Regions from separate parts of the Kribbella sp. NPDC050241 genome, predicted to be linked through region 1. Evidence: riboswitches for the same ligand, from Rfam matches in the RefSeq annotation. Region 1 holds a riboswitch; each other region holds the start of a gene.
The links. A riboswitch is a leader RNA that binds a small molecule or an ion and turns the genes downstream of it on or off. The one in region 1 is predicted to bind cobalamin.

Region 1 (5,427 bases):
CCGTCCCGCGCCGTCTTGAGCAGCTCGAGCGAGTCGATCGGCAGGATGCCCTGGCTCCACAGCGATCCGTCGTACGACGAGTAGCGGCCGCGCTCGGCGGCGAGATCGCTGGAGGCCTCGATCGCGTGGTAGCTGATCTGCTCCATCGAGCTGTCGGCGAAGGCGACCGCCGCCTCTGAGGCATACGGTATCCGTAGCCGGAAGAGTGCGTCGGAGAACCCCATCAGGCCGAGACTGATCGGCCGGTGCCGCAGGTTCGACCGCTCCGACTCGGGCGTGGTGTAGAAGTTCGTGTCGATGGTGTTGTCGAGCATCCGGACCGCCGCCATGACGGTGTCGCGGAGCAGCTCGGCGTCCAGCCCGTCAGGTGTGACGTGGGCAGCCAGGTTCACCGAGCCGAGGTTGCAGACGGCGATCTCGTCGGCGCTGGTGTTCAGGGTGATCTCGGTGCACAGGTTCGAGGAGTGGACGACACCGTCGTGCTGCTGCGGCGAGCGCAGGTTGCACGGGTCCTTGAACGTGATCCACGGGTGCCCGGTCTCGAAGAGCACCGTGAGCATCCGCCGCCACAGATCGACCGCCTTGACCCGCTTGAACACCCGGATCTCGCCACGGTCCGCGGCCTGCTCGTAACCGCGGTAAGCGTCCGCGAACGCAGTGCCGTACAGGTCGTGCAGCTCGGGCACGTCGTCGGGGGAGAAGAGTGTCCAGTCGCCGCCGGCCTCGACCCGTTGCATGAACAGGTCGGGGACCCAGTTCGCGGTGTTCATGTCGTGGGTACGGCGCCGCTCGTCGCCGGTGTTCTTGCGCAGGTCGAGGAACTCCTCGATGTCGATGTGCCAGGTCTCGAGGTACGCGCAGACCGCACCCTTGCGCTTGCCACCCTGGTTCACCGCGACCGCGGTGTCGTTGGCGATCTTCAGGAACGGTACGACGCCCTGCGACTCACCGTTGGTCCCGCGGATCCTGGCGCCGATGCCGCGCACCGGGGTCCAGTCGTTGCCGAGGCCGCCGGAGTACTTGGCGAGCAGCGCGTTGTTGCGGATGCCTGCGAAGATCTCGGCCAGGTCGTCCTGGACGGTGGTCAGGAAGCAGGCAGACAGCTGCGGTCGGGTCGTGCCGGAGTTGAACAGGATCGGCGTCGACGTCATGAACCGGAACGAGCTGAGCATTTCGTAGAACTCGATGGCCTTTGCGTCACGGTCGTCCTCGCGCAGCGCCATCCCCATCGCGACGCGCAGGAAAAGCGCCTGCGGCAGCTCGAAGCGCACCTTGTCGATGTGCAGCAGGTAGCGGTCGTACAAGGTCTGCAGGCTGAGGAAGGTGAAGTCCAGGTCGCGCTCGGGCTGGATCGCGGCGGCGAGGCGCGGGAGGTCGAAGGTGGCCAGCTCGGGATCGAGATGCCCGGCTTCGACCCCGAGTTCGACGTAGCGCGGGAAGTAGTCCACGTACGCCTGGGCCATCTCCGCCTGGCTGGCCTGCCGCGGCTCGCCGTGGACGCGGCCGAGCGCCTCGCGACGGATCTGGTCGAGCAGCAGCCGGGACGCGGCGAAGCTGTACTGCGGCTCGGTCTCGACGTACGACCGGGCGGCCATCACCAGAGCGAGCTCGACCTCGTGTTGTGCGATGCCGTCGTAGCAGGAACCGAGGGTCTCGTCGAGGATCAGCTCGGGGTCGACCGCGTCCAGACCCGTGGCCGCCTCCGCGACGATCACGCGCAGCCGGTCGATGTCGAGCGGCGCGGTGCTGCCGTCGGCCGCGCGGACGCTGAGCGCGGGCTTGTCGGTGATGCCGGAAGGGTCGGCCGGGGTGCGGGCCTTGGTGCGCTCCTCGCGGTAGAGGACGTACGCACGGGCGACCTGGTGCTCGCCGGCGCGCATCAGCGCCAGCTCGACCTGGTCCTGGATGTCCTCGACCTGCACGCTGCGGCGGGCGTCACCGCGGCTCGTCAGGGCCTCGACGACCCGGCCGGTCAAGTCCGTCACCAGGTCACGGACCCGGTGGGTGGTGCCCGCCTCGGCACCCTCGACGGCGAGGAACGCCTTGGTCATGGCGACCGAGATCTTGGTCTGGTCGAAGCCGGTGTGGCCGCCGTCGCGGCGTACGACGGTCAGCTGGATCGACCGGTCGGCTGTCGCCGACCGGGATGAGGAAGCAATCGTCACAGGTGTTGTCTCCAAAAGAGTTCGGAGGATCGGAGCCACGCGGAGGGGCGCACGACGGGGCCGGCAGAACCGGCCGGGAACACTGCCGCCACGCCCTGCGACCCACCCGCGAGGTCTCGGACCACGTGCACCGGCGGTGCACGCGCCGGTGGCAGGTATCCGGACTCGCGGAAGGCTTCCGCTCACCGTTGCGGGGCAGTTCCGGACTCGCACCGGATTCCCCTGTTGCCTCGGCGTGGCCCCACATCTTGTGGTGCCGACCACTCCGAACCACCAGCAGTAGTGATGCTAAGTGGCTGACCCTAGATCTTGTGGTAGCGCCACGCCGCATGTCGCACATGTTGTGGTCCTCACGCCGCGACCGCGTAGAGGTCCTGGAGCGTCATGATCTCCGAGCCATGGTGGATCAGCTCACGATTCAGCCGCAGTACGACGTGACCGAACGGCTCGCCCGCGTCCAGCTCGGTCGCCTGGCTGAGGCCGATCGTCATCACCTGCTCCTCGTCGAGAGCGGCGATCGCGTCCTGCCAGGCCTCGACCCAGTGAGTCAGCCACGCCACCGCATCGCGCGCGTTGCCGTGCAGGGTGATGTCGGCACGTCCCTGTTGGCTCGCGCCGAACGTCCACTCCCAGCGCTCGAAGAACGTCTCGGTCAGATGGGCGATCAGCCAGGCGATCGTGCGTGGCCCGCGATGGTCCGGCTCGTCGGGCCACTGCGCGACCCACTCGCCGGACCCGAGTGATCGGAACCGCCCGGTGTAGTGCCGGCGTACGACGGTCAGCGCCTCGCTGCTCGGTCGCCAGAAGTACTGGTCGTCGGTCAACTGCGCGAGCCGGCCGGACAGCACCATCCAGCTGAAGCCGAGCTGGCCCCGGACCATGGCCATCGCCGATGGCCGGTGCAGGATGTCCCAGTCGAACGGCTCTGGCATCATCTCTCCCTGTACGATCGAACATATGTTCGAATTCTTGCTCGCTCGGGAGAAGAAAGTCAATGTGCGTGGCGTGTTGGTGCTGGCCTCGATGGAACCGGTCTGCTAGGTGGCTCGATCCGGGTGTCCGCGGCCGGGCTGGCGAAGCGGCGTTCGAGCAGGGTGAACGCGTCGATCAGTTCGGGCGCCTCGTAGACGCGGTTGCGTCGGCCGTCGGTGATCTCACGCAGGATGCGGGCCTCGACGAGCCTCGCCAGACCCTGGTTGGTTGCCTGCTGGGAGCGGTCGACAAGTTGCGCGGCCGCCGCGAGCGTGAGCACCGGCGCGGCAGGCAGTGCCTCGATGAGCAGGTCGGCTGTCGAGCCGCCGCGGACAGGCGCGGCTCGCTCGCGCCATGCGGACTTCAGTTCGGCGGCCGTCTGCTCGAAGCGAGCGGCCTCCGCCGTCGCGTGGCTGCAGGCCATCGCGAACATCCGCAGCCACGGATTCGCCGCCGACCGAGCCTTCGCAGTAGTCGCGCGACCGACATGCCGGAACGCCGTCAGTGCTTCGACGTACTGCATCGCGTGCGTGGCGAGCGACAGCGACACCGGCGGCACGGTCCGCGTGACCAGTCCATCGGCCCGCAGGATCAGGTGGATCAGCGCTCGCCCGGTCCGGCCGTTGCCATCGGCAAATGGGTGGATGGTCTCGAACTGTGCGTGCGCGATCGCGGCCTTCGCCAGCACCGGCAGCCGGGACTCCCGGACGAAGGTCATCAGATCCGCCAGCAGGTCGGGCACCAGGTGCGCCGGCGGCGGGACGTAGTACGCCTCCGCGGGGGAGCGGCCGCCGATCCAGTTCTGCAGGAAGCGGACCTCGCCGCCGAACTCGGGTGTCGGGGACTGGGCCATCAAGCGCCGGTGCGCCTCGAGCAGGTGGTCGACCTCGAGCTTGTCGCCGGCCTGGACGGATTCGGTCGCCCAGGTCATCGCGTCGACCGCGCCGAGCACCTCCTCGGCGGTGACGTCGCGCTGCCGGTCCCGCAGTACGTCGGCCTTGAGCAGGCGACGCGCGCCGACCACCAGCCCTTCGATCTGCGACGACCCGACAGCCTCCGCCCGCAGCAGCAGGCGGGCCAGGGCTTCGCTGTTCGTCAGGACGGCGGCCGTCGCGTCCAGGCGGGCCAGATCGCCGGCGGCGTCCTCCAACGCCGCGAGGACGTCGTCGCTCAGGTCGAACTCGCGCCCGACCAACGGGTCCGGGAAGTACAGCTCGTACGACCCGCCCAACCGCTCGGCCCGGGTGAACCCGTCCGGATGCCCAGGCCACCGATGCAACTCCACCCGTGCCATAATCCTTATTCAAGCTTATTTCACAACCTTGAACAAGGGGATGCGATCAAGCAGGCGGTGTTCACCCGCTCGCCACCAGGACGCGTCACAATCAGTCCCCCGCCCGGCGTCGCCGGGCGATTACCGAAGGAGCCCGGCGATGACGGAGACCGAGCCGCAGGACGAGCATTCCGGTCTGCTGCACTCTCTCGGCAAACACCTGCCGCACCACCAGCACCATCCGGAGACCGACGACGTCACCGAGTCGGAGGAGGCGGTCGGCTTCGACCTCGACACCGACTCGGCGCTGCCGCACCCGCATCACCCGGACGGCAATACGTTCGACCGCACCAAGGATCTGTCCTACGGTCGACTGCCAGACGACCCCGACGCCTGAGGACGCTTATGCGACTGGACGCGCAGACACTGCAGATGGTGGCCGCCAACGAGGCGGACTGGGATGCGCGGGCGCCGCTGCACGCGGCGAGCCGTTTCTACAGTCAGCCGGCGGAGTTCTGGTTCGCCGACTACGAGTGGGACGACCTCGGTCCGCTCGAGGGTCGCGACGTACTGCATCTGCAGTGTCATCTGGGGACAGAGACCATCGCTTTCGCTCGGCGCGGGGCGCGGACGACCGGGTTGGACCTGTCGGCCAAGTCGCTCGAGGAGGCGCGGCAGATCGCTGCCGACGCCGGGGTCGAGGTCGACTACGTCCACGCGAATGTGTACGACGCTGTGGAGGCGGTGCAAGGTCGCAGGTTCGATGTCGTCTACACGGGCAAGGGTGCGCTGTGCTACCTGCCCGATCTCGAGCACTGGGCGCGCGTGGTCCGTGACCTCCTCAAGCCTGGCGGCGCCTTGTATGTCGTGGAGTTCCACCCACTGCTGAACGCGATGCGGCCGGTGTCGCTGCCTGGCGAGTCCGACGACCTGATCATCCGCGCCGACTACCTCGAAGGTCGCGGACCGATCGCCCACGACTCGACCGTGACCTACACCGGCGATGCGGTGCCCGGC
Region 2 (5,427 bases), on a different contig from region 1:
TCGGGTCGAATCCGGCCGAGGTCCGGTCCGGGCCGCAGGCCGGCCGGCGTTTCCTCGCCGCCGAGCAGGACCTGGGCTTCCAGCTCCTGCACGCGCTCGAGCCGGCCCAGCGTGAGGTGGCCGTCGTCTCACCGGAGGCACCCGACGACATCCTGACCCGGCACGACCCGGTCGCCGACGCCAGCCTTCTCCACCAGGGCCTCGCGTACGGCGACATGACCGCGGAACAACGGCAGTTGTTCAGCCTCCTCATCGGCCAGTACGTCGGAAGGGCCGCCGGACCGATCGGGTTGCAGACCTGGCAGGACATCACCGACCAGGGCATCGAGCGCCTCAGCTTCGCCTGGGCCGGCGCGACCGAACCCGGCATCGGTCACCGCCATTACTACTCGATCGCCGGCCCGACGTTCCTGGCCGAGTACGACAACACCCAGGACGACGCCAACCACATCCACTCGGTCTGGCGAGACCTCCGCAACGACTGGGGCACCGACCTCCTCGCCGCCCACTACGCGATGCACCGCTGAGCGATTCAGCGGAACTGGTGGGTCGCGACCCAGTTCGCGACTTGGCGGCCGAGCCGGTTCCCGTCGTCCACCGCTTGGCGGAACTGCAGACCCTGCCAGACCTGGGAGCTTCTCGTCTCGTCGTCCAGCAGCAGGGCGGAGTCGAAGTGCCGGGTCGTCGAGGTCACCGGCGAGGAGACGTTCAGGTCGAGTGAACGCCCGCCGAACAGCCGGCGGAAGGTCTCCGTCGCCGCGCCGGTGATGCAGGCGTGGCTGCTGACGTACTCCGGGTCCGGTGGTGTCGCGATCAGGGGTTTCCACTCCGGATCGCCGGTGGTGTCGCCGTTGCCGTCGATGTCGGCCAGGTGGATCGCCGTACCCGGTCGCCAGAAGGCGAAGTCGTACTTGGTCCGCCAGCACGCGACCAGGGCGTCGGCGGTGCTGGTGCCGAGGAGCGCGAAGGCACGCGCACTCGTGACGGTGTCCAGTCCGCGCCGGGTGACCTTGTCGCGCAGCGCCTGCTGGTACTGCGCGACCGGGTTCGCGCTCCAGAACAGCGCGGTCTCGGTCTGCTCCGCCGTACGACTGGAGCCGTCCTTCGCGCCCTTCTTCGTCACTTCCGCGAGCTCGCGGGCGTAGGCCTCGGAGTCGAGCGGGTCGGGACCAGGCAGCTCTACCTGCTTCGGCGACTTGAGCACGAGCGGCCGGACGAACCCGAGCCACTGCACTCGCATCGGCTCACTGTTCGCCGGCCGCCACCTGCCCGGTCCGGGCGTGACGTCCAATGACCGTGCGGCATCGCGCCCGTCGTTGCGCCGTGCCGCGATCAGCGCATCCGCGGCTGCCTGACCGACCTCCTGCCCCCGCGCCTTCGCTGGGCCGCTCGAGACGTCGCTGAGCGACGCGGAGTAGTCAGCCTCGAGCTGCCGTGCCGAAGCCGGGAAGTAGTGACTCAGCACGCGGTACGCCGCGGTCGCGGCCGCGGCCTGCGTCGATGCGTGGGCCTGGGCTCGTGGCTGCTTCAGATACGGCCGGTAGTGACCCTCGATCGTGACGACCGCGTCGTACACGGCGATCGACACGAAGCCGAAGTACTGCCCGGACACGGGAATCGGGGTGGAGTTCTCGGTGAGGATGGTCCGTTCGGCGATCGCGTTCCAGGTCGTGACCACCGCCGGATCCGTGTCGTCGGTGCCGTCGCCTTGGCGAATGCCGGTCGCCAGGCTGGTCGGGACCAGGACGGCCGAGGCGACGAGACCGGCAGCGAGAGCGATGACGAGTCCAGGGTGTTCGCGGCGCACCGGATTCTCCTTCAGCCGCCTTCTGGTCACGTCCAGCATAAGTGGGCGCGTCCGATAGAGTCTCGGCGTCAAGCGATGGCAACTGCAGGAACCCGGTGTGAGTCCGGGACGGTCCCGCCACTGTGACCCAGCGCCGTAGTCAGGCGTAGGGGAGTCAGGAACTGCCGCTGTCGCACCTCCGGACGGGGCGTGGACACCCCGAGGAAGGACCGGTCGCGCATGCCCGCGAACCTCCTGCTGCTCTCCACCGCCGACACCGATCTGCTCGCCGCCGCCGAGGCGGACGCCGGCTGGAAGGTCGCGAACCCCGCCCGGCTCGACCTCGCCGACCTGGCCCCGTTGCTGGACGCGGCCGAGATCGTCGTGGTCCGGTTGCTCGGCGGTCGCCGGGCCTGGGAGGAGGGCCTCGACGCGGTGCTCGCCTCCGGCAAGCCGGCGGTCGTGGTCAGTGGCGAGGCCGCGCCCGACGCCGAACTGATGTCGTTGTCGACCGTGCCTGCGGGCGCGGTGACCGAGGCGCTGGCCTACCTGCGTGAAGGCGGATCCGAGAATCTGCGCAACCTGGCCGGCTTCCTGAGCGACACGCTGCTGCTGACGGGCGACGCGTTCGACCCGCCCCGCGCACTCCCGGCGTACGGCGTCCGCGGGACGTTCGTCGAGGATGAGCGGCCGGTGGTCGGCATCGTCTACTACCGAGCGCACGAGATCTCCGGGAACACGGCCTTCGTCGATGCGCTGGCAAGTGCGGTCGAGGCCGCCGGCGCGCAGCCGCTGCCCGTGTACTGCGGGACGCTCCGCGGACTCGACCCGACCAGCGATGAGAACGCCGGACTGTTCGACCTGCTGCGGAAGTGCGACGTCCTCGTCACGACCCTCCTGGCCGCCGGCGGGTCCGTCGCGGCCAACGCGAGCGCAGGCGGCTCGGATGATGCCTGGGACGCCGGCGCGCTCGCGTCCCTCGACATCCCGCTGATCCAAGGCCTCGCGCTGACCTCGACCCGCGAGCAGTGGCTGGCCAGCGACGCCGCGATCAGTCCGATGGACGCCGCGACCCAGGTGGCGATCCCCGAGTTCGACGGACGACTGATCACGATCCCGTTCTCCTTCAAGGCGTACGACGCCGACGGTCTGGCCCGGTACGCGCCGGACCCGGAGCGGTGTACCCGGCTGGCAGGAATCGCGGTGGCGCATGCACGGCTCCGGCACGTGCCGAACGGCGACAAGCGACTCGCGCTGGTGCTGTCGTCGTACCCGACCAAGCACGCCCGGATCGGGAACGCGGTCGGCCTGGACACTCCAGCCTCGGCGGTCGTCCTGCTCGGGCAGCTCGAGGACGCCGGGTACGACCTCGGCGGCCTCGACCTCAGTGAACTGCAGGGCGCGGACGGCGCGGACGGGCTCATTCACCGACTGATCGCGGCGGGCGGTCACGACGTCGACTGGCTCACCGACGAGCAGTTGGCCAACGCCGTCGCGACGATCCCGCGGTCGGTCTACCAGCAGTGGTTCGGTCGCGTGCCGGAGTCGTTGCGCGAGGCAATGACCGAGGCGTGGGGCGAGCCGCCCGGTGAGCTGTACGTCGACACGTCCAGGGACGAGCCCGCGATCGCGTTGGCGGCGCTGCGCTTCGGGAACGTCGTACTGATGATCCAGCCGCCGCGCGGCTTCGGGGAGAATCCGGTCGCGATCTACCACGACCCGGACATGGCGCCGTCGCACCACTACCTGGCGGCGTACCGCTGGCTGGAGGCCCCGCCGTCGGATGGCGGCTTCGGTGCGCACGCGGTCGTCCACCTGGGCAAGCACGGCACGCTCGAATGGCTGCCGGGCAAGGGGATCGGGATGGCGGCCGGCTGCGCGCCGGACGCCGTCCTCGGGAATATGCCGATGGTCTACCCGTTCATCGTCAACGACCCCGGTGAGGGGACGCAGGCGAAGCGGCGCGCGCACGCGACCGTCGTCGACCACCTGGTCCCGCCGATGGCGCGGGCCGAGACGTACGGCGACATGGCGAAGCTGGAGTATCTGCTCGACGAGTACGCGACCGTGTCGGCTCTGGACCCGGACAAGGTGCCGACGCTGCGTGCGCAGATCTGGACCCTGATCCAGGCGGCCCAACTGCATCACGACCTGCACACGTCCGAGCGGCCCGAGGACGACGACTTCGACGAGTTCGTCCTGCACCTGGACGGCTATCTGTGCGAGATCAAGGACGTTCAGATCCGCGACGGTCTGCACATCCTCGGTGGTGCACCGGCCGGTGAGGCACGGATCAACCTGGTGCTCGCCGTACTGCGTGCGCGGCAACTCTGGGGCGGGTCGTACTCGATTCCCGGTCTGCGCACGGCGCTGGGTGAGACCTTCGGAGTCGACGAGGCGGCCATGCTCGCCGATCCCGGCCGGGCCGTGCCGGAGCTTGCCGAGCTGGCCACGCTCGCGGATCTGCCGGCGGTGAGTGGCGCCGACGGTGTCGACCTGCTCGAAGCCGTCGCGCGCAAGCTCGTCGTCGGGATGGAGACGCTGAGCTGGGAGGCCGCGAAGGTCCCGGTCGTCGTGATCGAGGTGCTCGGGCGGTCGTCGGAACAGGTCGAGGCGTCGCTCGCCTTCGCCGCCGAGGAGGTCGTGCCGCGGCTCGCACGCACCGGTGACGAACTGACGAACGTACTGCGCGCCCTGGACGGCCGCTTCGTCGAGGCCGGTCCGTCCGGCTCGCCGACCCGCGGTCTGGTCAACGTGCTGCCGACCGGGCGCAACTTCTACGCCGTCGACCCGAAGGCGATCCCGAGCCGCAACGCCTGGGATGTCGGGGTCGCGCTGGCCGACTCGCTGCTGGCCCGGCACAAGGCCGAGACGGGGGAGTGGCCGCGATCGGTCGGCCTGACGATCTGGGGTACGTCGGCGATGCGGACCCAGGGCGACGATCTCGCCGAGGTGTTGTGGCTGCTCGGCTGCCGCCCGGTCTGGGACGACGCGTCACGGCGGGTCACCGGCTTCGAGGTGGTCGGCCTGGAGGAGCTCGGCCGGCCACGCGTCGACGTGACGATCCGGATCTCCGGTTTCTTCCGGGACGCGTTCCCGCACGTGGTCACGCTGCTGGACGAGGCGGTCCGTACCGTCGCCGCCCTGGAGGAAGGGGCTTCGGACAACTACCTCCGCGCACACGTTGACGCCGACGTTGCGGCCGGCAACGACGTACGGTCGTCGACCGCTCGGGTGTTCGGCTCCAAGCCCGGCTCGTACGGCGCCGGCCTGCTGCCGCTCGTGGACGCACGGAACTGGCGGACCGACGCCGAGCTGGCCGAGGTGTACGCGGTCTGGGGTGGGTACGCGTACGGCAAGGGCCTCGACGGCGCCGAGGCCCGCGGCTCGATGGAACGCGCCTACGCCCGGATCCAGGTGGCGGCGAAGAACGCGGACACTCGCGAGCACGACATCATGGACTCCGACGACTACTTCCAGTACCACGGCGGCATGATCGCCATGGTCCGTCACCTGACCGGGTCCAACCCCAAGGCGTACGTCGGGGACTCCGCCGTACCGGCGCAGGTGAAGACGCGGACCCTGGAGGAGGAGACCAAGCGCGTCTTCCGGGCCCGGGTGGTGAACCCGCGGTGGATGAC
Region 3 (5,427 bases), on a different contig from region 1:
CCGCCACCACCGGCCGACCTTCACCCGCCTGAGTCACCTCCGCGGTCGGGTCCCACGCCTCGACGTCGAGATCTGTGGCGGCACGGGCAGCGGCGACGAACGCTTCCAGGTCGACGCCTTGGCGGACCAGTTCGGCGGCAGCCTCAACCGCCGCCGAGGCTTGCTCCCGCTGCTCGTCGGCGGGGACCAGACCGAGGTGACGACTGGGCACGGTGAGGCGGGTGTCGCGCCGAAGTACACCGAGCACCGGTACGCCGGTTGGCGCCACTCCGGCCCGTACCTCGGCCTCGTGACGGTCCGAACCGACCTTGTTCAGGATGACACCCACGATCCGGATCTCGGTGTCGAAGGCAACGAAACCCTGGACGACGGCGCCGACGCTTCGACCCGCAGCCGACGCGTCGACCACCAGCACCACAGGTGCCTTGAGCAACTTCGCGACGTGGGCGGTGGACGAGAACCCTTCGGTCCCGAGGGCGCCGTCGTACAGCCCCATCACGCCTTCGACAACGGCGAGGTCTGCGCCAGCGGCACCGTGTGCGAACAGCGGGCCGACGCGCTCCTCGCCAGACAGCATCGGATCGAGGTTCCGCCCGGGACGACCAGTGGCGACCGCGTGGAACCCAGGATCGATGTAGTCCGGCCCCACCTTGAACCCGGCGACCGTGTGCCCGGCCCGCCGTAGCGCCGCCATCAACCCAACGGCGACCGTGGTCTTCCCAGCCCCCGAAGCCGGCGCCGCCACCACAACCCGCGGGATCACAGCGTCACCCCAACTGCGGCGCGTTCCCTGACCCCGCCGGGCGTTACCACTCGATGCCCTTCTGGCCCTTCTGGCCTGTGTCCATCGGGTGCTTGACCTTGGTCATCTCGGTGACAAGGTCGGCGGCGTCCAGCAGGCGCTGGTCCGCGTTGCGTCCGGTGATCACGACGTACTGATGGCCGGGCCGGTTCGTCAGCGTCTCGACCACCTCGTCGACGTCGACCCAGCCCCACTTCATCGGGTACGTGAACTCGTCCAGGACGTACAGGTCGTGTGTCTGCGCGGCGATCCGGCGCTGGATCTCGCGCCAGCCCTCCAGCGCGTCGGCGGCGTGGTCCTCCTCGGTGCCGGCCTTCCGCGACCAGCTCCACCCCTCGCCCATCTTGTGCCACTCGACCGGCCCGCCCTGACCGGTCGCCGTGTGCAACTCACCGAGCGCCTTGAACGCTCTCTCCTCGCCGACCTTCCACTTCGCGCTCTTGACGAACTGGAACACGCCGATGTTCCAGCCCTGGTTCCAGCCGCGCAGAGCCATCCCGAAGGCGGCCGTCGACTTTCCCTTCATCTCACCGGTGTGCACCATCAGCAGCGGCCGGCTCCGGCGCTGGCGGGTGGTCAGGCCGTCCTGCGGCACCACACTGGGCTGCCCCTTCGGCATCAGGCCGCCCTCCGGTCCGTCACCGTGCGGATGAGGTTGCCAGCGGCAACGTCACCGAGGTCGAGGTACTCGGCGCCGAGGTCGGCTGCGAGCTCCCCGGCCAGCCCGAGCCGGACGCCGCGGCGCGGCTCGCAATCGACGACCACCGTGGCGATCCCGTGCTGGGCAAGCCAGCCGGCCGCCTGGCGGGCGCGGGCGAACGCGTTGTCTCCGTGGGTGGCTCGGCCGTCGGTGACGAGCACGAGCAGTGGGCGTCGACGTGGGTCGCGGATCGCGGCGATCCGCAGTACCTCGGCGGCTTGCAGCAGTCCCTCGGCGAGCGGCGTACGTCCGCCCGTCGGCAGCGATTCAAGCCGGCGTACGGCGGTCTCGACGCTGCCGGTGGGCGGCAGGGCGACCGTCGCAGCGGCACCGGCGAACGTGACGAGGCCGACGGTGTCACGGCGCTGGTACGCGTCCAGGAGCAGCGAGACGATCGCGGTCTTCACCTCACCCATCCGCTTCTTCGTTCCCATCGAGCCGGACGCGTCCACGCAGAACAGCACGAGGTTGCCCTCGCGCCCTTCTCGTACGGCGAGCCGCACATCCGCCGCCCGCACCGCGAGCCCCGGCCCGGTCCGCCCGCGCGCATGCTGATGCGGAGCCGCGGATCGGATAGTTGCCAGGAGATGCGGGCGGCCTGCCTCACGTCCTGCCCGTGAACGGTCGCCCACCACGCGCCCGACCTCGGTGATCGCCCGGGACCGCCGACCGGCGACGCCTGTCCCGGCGGCCTGCACACTGAGCAACCGCGCCTTGTAGGGCTCCGAGCTGCCGACTACCTCACCAGCCGGCGCCGGCCCAGGCCGGCCACTCGCCTCGCCGCCTTCTGGCCCATCCGGGTCGACTCCGGCCGGGTCTGCGGTGGAGTCGGCAGGGTCCGCGTCGGCCGGGCTGCCGTCGTCCGCGGGATCCGCTCCCCCGCCCGGACCGCCTGGACCGTCCGGATCGTCGTCCGGGTCCTCCGGGGGCGGAGTGCTGTTGTTGATCGCCTCTTCCAGCTGGTCCTCGTCAAGACCTGGAGCGTCGAACGGATTTCGACGACGCCGGTGCGGCAACGCCAGCTTGGCGGCCGCGCGCACATCATCCACCTCGACCACAGTGCGCCCGGACCAGGCAGCGTGGGCAACCGCCGTACGCGCGGTGACCAAGTCGGCCCGCATCCCGTCGACGTCGAACGACGCGCAGATCTCCGCGATCTGACGCAAAGCGGGGTCGGTGAGAATCACCTCGGTCAGCAGGGCACGAGCCTTGACGATGCGCTCGGCGAGCTCGCGCTGCGGACCGTCGTACCGAGCAATGAAGGCATCCGGATCAGCCTCGTATCCGAGCCGAGCCCGCATCACCTCGACCCGGACGGCAGGATCCCGGCTGGCGACGACATCAACAGTCAGCCCGAACCGGTCGAGCAACTGCGGCCGGAGCTCACCCTCCTCCGGGTTCATCGTGCCGACCAGCACGAACCGCGCCGGGTGCGTGACCGACACCCCGTCCCGCTCGACCGTCGCACGTCCCATCGCCGCCGCATCGAGCAGTACGTCGACCAGATGGTCGTGCAGCAGATTGACCTCATCGACGTACAGGATCCCGCGGTGCGCCGCGGCCAGCAGACCAGGCTCGTACGCCGTGATGCCCTCGGCCAGCGCCTTCTCGAGATGCAACGACCCGAGCACACGGTCCTCGGTCGCACCCACTGGAAGCTCGACCAGCCGGGCCGGCCGGGATTCGCTGACCGACGAATGCGGCCCGTCGGGACAGGCCGGGTCCGGGTGGTCGGGGTCGCAGGAGAAGCGGCAGCCCGGTACGACGTCCACCGTCGGGAGGATCTCGGTCAGTGCGCGGACCGCGGTCGACTTCGCCGTACCCTTCTCGCCCCGGATCAGCACCCCACCGATCGCCGGCGAGATCGCCGCCAGAATCAGGGCGAGCTGAAGATCGTCCATCCCGACCACGGCGGTGAACGGGAAACCACTGGACGGTGAGGCAGGCCGCATGAGCGGTGGATCCCTTCGTCGAGCGGGTATCCACGCCCGCCGGCAGCTGGTACGCCGTACCACGGAGACCGCAGTCCGACGGACGGAGGTGGATGTCCTGGCTTCCGGGATTCACCCCGGTCACAGTGGCGGGACCGCCCCGGACTCCCGGCCGAAGCCGGTCACCGGTGTTCCTCCACAACCGTCCGCCCGATCATGACACACGCCACCCATCCCTCAGCGACCAGGTTCACACCCGCACCCGGCGGTGGTGGGCCTGTCGGTTGGGCGCGGATGGGTGTTCACTGAGGTGACATGGGGGGTCTTCGGGCCGATCATCGGTTTGCGGGACGGGCCGTCGAACAGGAACTGCTCGGCGATGTGCTGCGCGACGCCGTCGGCGGGATCCCGCGCGCGATCGTGATCCACGGTGAAGCCGGCATCGGAAAGAGCCGCTTGGCGCGGGAGATGTGCCGGGATCCGCGGCTGACCGTCCTGTGGGGATCGTGCGTGCACTTCGGTGGCGCGTCGGTTCCGTTCGCCCCGATCAGCGGCGCACTGCAGGACTGGCTCAGCCAGGCCGACGCGGACGAGCGGGAGCGGATCCTCGCCGCGACCGATCGGCTGACCGCCTTGCTTCCCTCGATCGGCACGAACGGCAGCGGCGACGCTGCCGACGGCATCGACTCGACGCGGCTGCCGATGCTGGTCGATCTCGTGCTGAACCGGATCGCGGACCAGCGCCCGACGGTGGTCGTCATCGACGACCTGCAGTGGGCCGACGTGGCCTCGCTGGACGTGCTGTCCTACTTGATCGCCGGATTCCGGGTCCAGCGGCTGGTCCTGATCGCCACCTGCAGGACCGAGGAACGCGGCGAGGGGCATCCACTCCACTCCTGGCTGGCCGACATGCGCCGGATGCCGTACTTCGGCGAGACTTCCTTGCAACCGCTCGACCTGGGGGCCGTCAGCAACCAGATCGAAGGACTGCTCGGCCACACGCCCGACATCGAGCTCGCGACCGAGGTCCTGGCCAGGTCGGACGGCAACCCCTATCTCGTCGAACTCATGGTCCGCGGCCTGTCCGGCGCTGAGCGAAGTCTGCCTCCAACGGTCCCGGCCGCACTCGGGGAAGCGCTGCTCGCCACCTGGCACGGCCTCAGCGAACGGGCCCGGCTGCTCACCAGAGTTCTCGCCGTTGGCGGTCGCCCGACGTCGTCCGCGGTACTGAGCCAGGTCGCATCCGGCCATGGGATCGACGCGAATCAGATCACCCCCAGCCTGTCCGAGGCGCAGGACCGTGGGGTCGTGCGCAACGACAGCGGTAGCTGGTGGTTCCGTCATCCGCTGCTGGCCGAGGTTCTGTACGACGGTCTGTCGCCCGACCAATCGATCGAGCTGCATTCCGACTATGTCCGCGTACTCGAGTCGCGACCCGCCGAGTTGACGGCCGCCGACCTGGCGGTCCACAACGAACGAGCCGGCAACATCGATGCGACCTTCCGCTGGTCGCTGGTGGCGGCCGACCAGGCAGCGCAGCTACGGGCCCCGTCCGAAGAGGCGATCCAACTCCGCCGCGCGTGCGCTCTCTGGGAGTCGGCATCACCAGCGATCCGAGGCGGGCGTGACGACAGAATCCGCTTGTTGCGACGGACAAGCACGATCTGTCTCCGGGCAAGCCTGGCCGACGCGGCCGTCCCGCTCCTGACCGAGGCATTGAGCCTGGTGGACAAAACGCGCGAGCCGTTGCTGGCCTGCGATCTCCTGGTCGCGCGGTCCGACGCCCGCTGGAGCTCGACCGCGCCCGGCATGCCGGACCTGGCCGACGTTCGGGAAGCGATCGAGTTGACGACCGACTTCCCCGCGAGCGCAGAGCGCGCCGTCGCGTTCGCGGAGCTGTCCGAGAGCGAGACGCTGCACGGCCTGCCAGACGACGTACTGCACGCAGAGGAAGCGGTCCGGATCGCGCACAGGTCAGGCTCGGCGCAAGCCAT
Region 4 (5,427 bases), on a different contig from region 1:
ATCTCGGCCCGCATCCGCTCGTCGTACGTCGCCTGGTCGATCCGGCCGGACCGGAGTTCGGTGCGGGTTCGGCGGAGGTCCGCGGTCTGCGGGAACGAGCCGATCGTGGTGGTCGCGAGATCCGGCAGCCCGATCGACTCCTGCGCGGTCCGGCGTTCGTCGTACGGCGCTCGCTGCCGATCCTCGGGACGGATCGCGGCGACCCGGTCGCGGACCGCCTGCTCACGAGCGAGGCCGGAGTCGTTCAACGGGCCGCGGGACGGATTGTCGAGGTTCACCAGTACGCGGGGCTCGTCCTCGCTGAGCGCACGGCCGAGCAGGACTACCTCGTCGACTTTCTGCCGCGCGAACGCGAGTCGCGCCCGCACCTGCGGATCAAGCTCGTCCTCCGCATCCACGTCGTACGGCAGGTGGAGCAGCGAGCACGAGGTGGAGACGGCGAGCCGGCCGACGGAGCCGAGCAGCTTCACGCAGGTCGACAACGCCTCACCCAGGGGAGTGCGCCAGACGTTCCGGCCGTCGACCACCCCGGCGAAAACGGTCTTACGCTGGATGGACGGCAAGACGGCCAGTTGGTCGACCAGTCCAGGAGTGGACACGAGGTCGACCGCCAGCCCTTCGACCGCGGTGGACGCCAGCACCGGCAGGGCAGCACCGGGATCTCCGAAGTACGTCGCGACCAGGAGACGCGGGCGTTCGGTGAGCTTCGCCAACCGGTCGTACGCGCGACGGAGGGCGTCGAGCTCAGCCGGTGTGCGGTCCTGGACCAAGACCGGCTCGTCCAGTTGCACCCAGTCGGCTCCCGCGGCATCGAGCCTGCCGAGGAGTTCGGCGTACGCGTCCAGGAGACGGTCGAGCAGGCTGAGTGGCTCGAAGCCCGGAGTTGTGGATTTCGAGAGCAGCAGGAAGGTCAGTGGTCCGATCAGGACCGGACGGGTTTCCACACCGGCTTCTCGCGCGGCCGCCAGGTCCTCGAGTGGCTTGGCCGGGTTGAGCCGGAACACCGTGTTCTCGGCGAGCTCGGGGACCAAGTAGTGGTAGTTGGTGTCGAACCACTTGGTCAGCTCCAGCGGCGCGACCTCGGCGTGGCCACGTGCCATCGCGAAGTACGTGTCGAGTCCGGAGCGATCGAGGGCGCGGAAGCGCTCCGGAATGATCCCGAACAGCTGCACATGGTCGAGCATCTGGTCGTAGTACGAGAAGGTGTTACCGGGGAGAACGTCGAGTCCGCGGCCGGCCAGGTCGCGCCAGGTGTCGGCGCGCAGTCGGTGGGCGGTCGCCTCCAGTTCGGCCGCGTCGCTGTCGCCGGACCAGTACTTCTCGACGGCCTTCTTGAGTTCGCGGTCCGGGCCGATGCGCGGATAGCCCAGCACTGTCTTGATGGTGTTCACGTCTCTCTCCTCGCGAGCGTGCCAGGGATCGGCGGGGTCGCGGAGACGCCGGACGGGTCCTCCCACGAGACCACCGATCCACCGCGCACCGGCTGGTGCGCGGACCGTCGGCAGGTCTTCGGACTCACGGGCAGTCCGGTCGGTCCGACCGGTCGGCCTACTGGCCGTCGCTTCCCGGACGCCGGGCGTCCAGTGCTGTCTGACGGCTGTCGTTCCCGTTCACCGCTGCGGGGCAGTCCCGGATTCACACCGGGTTCCCTCTTGCCTCGCCTCGTCGTCGACCACCCGACCAGGCGAACCGTCGGCAGTGCCGAGCGTAACCCGCGGGCACCGCGACGCGCCGGACGGCGAGACGAACACCACTCGCGGTACCCGCCGTCGACGCGACGAAACCCCGGGATCGATTCGCCGGAAGGTTTCGTTGGCGGACGTGCCGATTGTCTTGCGTTGTCAACGGGGGAAGGGTTTTCCGGCCTTCGACCTGTGGGCAGAGTCACGTCGGCATCGTGAGACCAGTGTTCAACTGGACTGGTTTTTGGGCTTACTCTGAGAGCAACGCCCCCGCCACTGGAGTCGATGGGCCAGCGGGCCACCTCACCGCGCTCAGAAGCACCGCCTGAACCACAGGGAGTGATCGTGCCGAAACTCGTCTACGACTTCGCCGAAGGCAACAAGGACATGAAGGAGCTGCTCGGCGGGAAGGGGGCGAACCTGGCCGAGATGACCAACCTCGGCCTGCCGGTGCCACCCGGATTCACCATCAGCGCCGAGGCCTGCCGCGCGTACCTGGCCACCGGCTCGGTGCCACCGGAGTTGGCCGACGAGATCGACCACCACGTCGACGTACTGCAGCAGAAGATGGGCAAGAAGCTCGGCCAGGCCGACGACCCGCTGCTCGTCTCGGTCCGGTCCGGAGCGGCCGTGTCGATGCCCGGGATGATGGAGACCGTTCTGAACGTCGGCCTGAACGACGACTCGGTGAACGGGCTCGCGCATCACTCCGGCAACCCGCGGTTCGCCTGGGACGCGTACCGCCGGCTGATCCAGATGTTCGGCAAGACTGTGCTCGACATGGACGGCGACGTGTTCGAGGACGCGATCGAGGCGGCCAAGGAAGCCAAGGGCACCCGCAACGACCTCGACCTGGACGCGGACGACCTGAAGCGCCTGGTCGAGACCTTCAAGCAGGCCGTCCACGAGCACACCGGCCGCGAGTTCCCGCAGGACCCGCGGACCCAGATGGACCTGGCGATCGAGGCCGTCTTCGGCTCGTGGAACTCCGAGCGCGCGATCCTCTACCGCCGGCAGGAGCGGATCCCGACCGACCTCGGTACGGCGGTCAACATCTGCTCGATGGTGTTCGGCAACCTCGGCATGGACTCCGGCACCGGCGTCGCGTTCACCCGCGACCCGTCGAGCGGTCAGCCCGGTGTGTACGGCGACTACCTGCAGAACGCGCAGGGCGAGGACGTGGTGGCCGGCATCCGCAACACCGTCCCGCTCGCGGACCTGGAGCAGATCGACAAGACGTCGTACGACGATCTGATGGCGATCATGGCCAAGCTCGAGGGCCACTACCGCGACCTGTGCGACATCGAGTTCACTGTCGAGCGCGGCAAACTGTGGATGCTGCAGACGCGGGTCGGCAAGCGGACCGCGGCGGCCGCGTTCCGGATCGCGACCAGCCTGATCGACGAGGGCGTGATCGACACCGACGAGGCGCTGAAGCGGGTGAAGGGTGCGCAGCTCGCGCAGTTGATGTTCCCGCGGTTCGACGCGGACGCGGACACCGATCTCATCACCAAGGCGATCGGTGCGTCGCCGGGTGCGGCGTCCGGAACGATCGTGTTCACCTCGGCCGCCGCGGTCGAGGCCGCGGACCGCGGCGAGAAGGTGATCCTGGTCCGGCGCGAGACGAACCCGGACGACCTGCACGGCATGATCGCGGCGCAGGGGATCCTGACCAGCCGCGGCGGCAAGACCTCGCATGCGGCCGTGGTCGCCCGCGGCATGGGCAAGACCTGTGTCTGCGGCGCCGAGGAGCTCGACGTGAACGTTGCCCAGGGCACCATCAAGGTGCACGGTACGGTGATCGAGGCCGGCGAGACGATCTCGATCGACGGGACGACCGGCGAGGTGTTCCGCGGCGAGGTCCCGGTGGTCGCGTCCCCGGTGGTGCAGTACTTCGAAGGTTCGCTGGCTCCCGAGTCCGGCGACGAACTCGTGGCCGCGGTGCACCGGTTGATCACGCATGCGGACGACGTACGGCGGCTCGGCGTACGGACCAATGCGGACACCGCGGACGACGCGGCCCGGGCGCGGCGGTTCGGGGCCGAGGGGATCGGGCTGTGCCGGACCGAGCACATGTTCCTGGGCGAGCGCCGGGAGGCCGTCGAGCGGCTGATCCTGGCCGACAACGACGGTGATCGCGATGCGGCGCTGGCCGAGCTCGAGCCGTTGCAGCGGGGCGACTTCCTGGAGCTGCTGGCCGCGATGGACGGGCAGCCGGTGACGATCCGGCTGATCGACCCGCCGCTGCACGAGTTCCTGCCGTCGATGGAGGATCTGGCGGTCAAGGTCGCGCTGGCCCGCGAGCGCGGTCAGGACCCGGGTCACGATGCCGCGCTGCTGGCGGCGGTCGAGCGGCTGCACGAGGAGAACCCGATGCTCGGCCTGCGGGGTGTCCGGCTCGGTCTGGTCATCCCTGGGCTGTTCGCGATGCAGGTCCGGGCGATCGCGTCCGCGGCCGTCGAGCTGAAGCAGCAGGGCAAGGACCCGCAACCGGAGATCATGATCCCGCTGGTCGGCGCGGTCCAGGAGCTGCACCTGGCCCGGGACGAGGTGGAACGCGTGATCGCCGAGCTGGGCGTCGAGTGGGACATCCCGATCGGGACGATGATCGAGCTGCCGCGCGCGGCGGTGATCGCGGACCAGATCGCCGAGGCGGCCGACTTCTTCTCGTTCGGTACCAACGACCTGACCCAGACCACGTGGGGCTTCAGCCGCGACGACGTCGAGGGCGCGTTCTTCGCCCGCTACCTGGAGAAGGGCATCTTCGCGGTATCGCCGTTCGAGTCGATCGACCGGGAAGGTGTCGGTGCGTTGGTCCGTACCGGCGTCGACCGCGGCCGCGCCACCAAGCCGGACCTGAAGCTCGGCATCTGCGGCGAACATGGCGGCGACCCCGACAGCATCCACTTCTTCCACGAGGCAGGCCTGGACTACGTGTCCTGCTCGCCGTTCCGCATCCCGGTAGCCCGCCTCGAGGCCGGCCGCGCCGCACTGTAAAGCAGTCACTCCCGGCTCACGACCGCTAGCCTGCAGACGTGAGCCGGGAGCAGCTGCGCCGGACCTTCGGCGAGGACGCCGAGTTGTACGACCGCGTCCGCCCGACCTACCCGGCCGAGCTGTACGACGACCTCGCCGCCCTCCTCGGTGAGGTGACCCGGCCGCGCGTGCTCGAGATCGGTCCAGGCACCGGCCAGGCGACCGCGCCGATGGTGGCGCGCGGCTGGTCGGTCACCGCGGTCGAGCTGAGTCCTGACCTGGCGCGGGTCGCGCAACGGAAGCTGCCTGAGGTCGAGGTGATCGTCGCGGACTTCGACACATGGGACCTGCCGGTCGGGACGTTCGACCTGGTCGTCTCGGCGACGGCGTTCCACTGGCTCGACCCGGCGACCCGAATGGCGCGGTGTGCGGAGGTACTGCGGCCAGGCGGGGTGCTGGCGGTGGTGTCGACGCATCACGTCGCGGGGGGGAGCGAGCAGTTCTTCGTGGACGCCGACGAGTGTTATCAGCGGTTCACCGACGATCCCGCGAAGGGCGGTCTGCCGGCGGCGCACGACGTACCGGATGATTCCGAGGAGTTCGACAGGTCGGGGAGATTCGGGCCTGCCGAGTTCCGCAGATACGTCTGGGAGGCGGACTATTCGACGGCCGAATACCTCGCGCTTTTGTCATCGTATTCCGGCCATCGGGCCTTGACAGCGGAGCGGCGTGACGGACTGTACGGGTGTATCGGCACTTTGATCGACGC

Region 2: it holds a riboswitch for cobalamin, as region 1 does, so the genes downstream of both, cobN (cobaltochelatase subunit CobN) here and ACIBG5_RS25650 (ribonucleoside-diphosphate reductase subunit alpha) in region 1, are expected to answer to the same signal.
Region 3: it holds a riboswitch for cobalamin, as region 1 does, so the genes downstream of both, ACIBG5_RS03185 (putative cobaltochelatase) here and ACIBG5_RS25650 (ribonucleoside-diphosphate reductase subunit alpha) in region 1, are expected to answer to the same signal.
Region 4: it holds a riboswitch for cobalamin, as region 1 does, so the genes downstream of both, metE (5-methyltetrahydropteroyltriglutamate--homocysteine S-methyltransferase) here and ACIBG5_RS25650 (ribonucleoside-diphosphate reductase subunit alpha) in region 1, are expected to answer to the same signal.

The regions. Positions count from the first base shown of each region.
Region 1 covers NZ_JBITJE010000005.1:457,685-463,111, forward strand. The annotation lists gene ACIBG5_RS25650 (ribonucleoside-diphosphate reductase subunit alpha) at 1-2,165, opposite strand, end outside; cobalamin riboswitch at 2,298-2,455, opposite strand; gene ACIBG5_RS25655 (DinB family protein) at 2,516-3,097, opposite strand; gene ACIBG5_RS25660 (Fic family protein) at 3,157-4,422, opposite strand; gene ACIBG5_RS25665 (hypothetical protein) at 4,571-4,807, shown strand; gene ACIBG5_RS25670 (class I SAM-dependent methyltransferase) at 4,816-5,427, shown strand, end outside.
Region 2 covers NZ_JBITJE010000001.1:691,535-696,961, forward strand. The annotation lists gene ACIBG5_RS03150 (DUF3500 domain-containing protein) at 1-527, shown strand, start outside; gene ACIBG5_RS03155 (vanadium-dependent haloperoxidase) at 533-1,837, opposite strand; cobalamin riboswitch at 1,864-1,991, shown strand; gene cobN (cobaltochelatase subunit CobN) at 2,027-5,427, shown strand, end outside.
Region 3 covers NZ_JBITJE010000001.1:700,398-705,824, reverse strand. The annotation lists gene ACIBG5_RS03195 (cobyrinate a,c-diamide synthase) at 1-763, opposite strand, end outside; gene cobO (cob(I)yrinic acid a,c-diamide adenosyltransferase) at 807-1,421, opposite strand; gene ACIBG5_RS03185 (putative cobaltochelatase) at 1,421-3,454, opposite strand; cobalamin riboswitch at 3,527-3,659, opposite strand; gene ACIBG5_RS03180 (AAA family ATPase) at 3,749-5,427, shown strand, end outside.
Region 4 covers NZ_JBITJE010000007.1:32,745-38,171, reverse strand. The annotation lists gene metE (5-methyltetrahydropteroyltriglutamate--homocysteine S-methyltransferase) at 1-1,391, opposite strand, end outside; cobalamin riboswitch at 1,483-1,709, opposite strand; gene ppdK (pyruvate, phosphate dikinase) at 2,028-4,679, shown strand; gene ACIBG5_RS29120 (class I SAM-dependent methyltransferase) at 4,718-5,427, shown strand, end outside.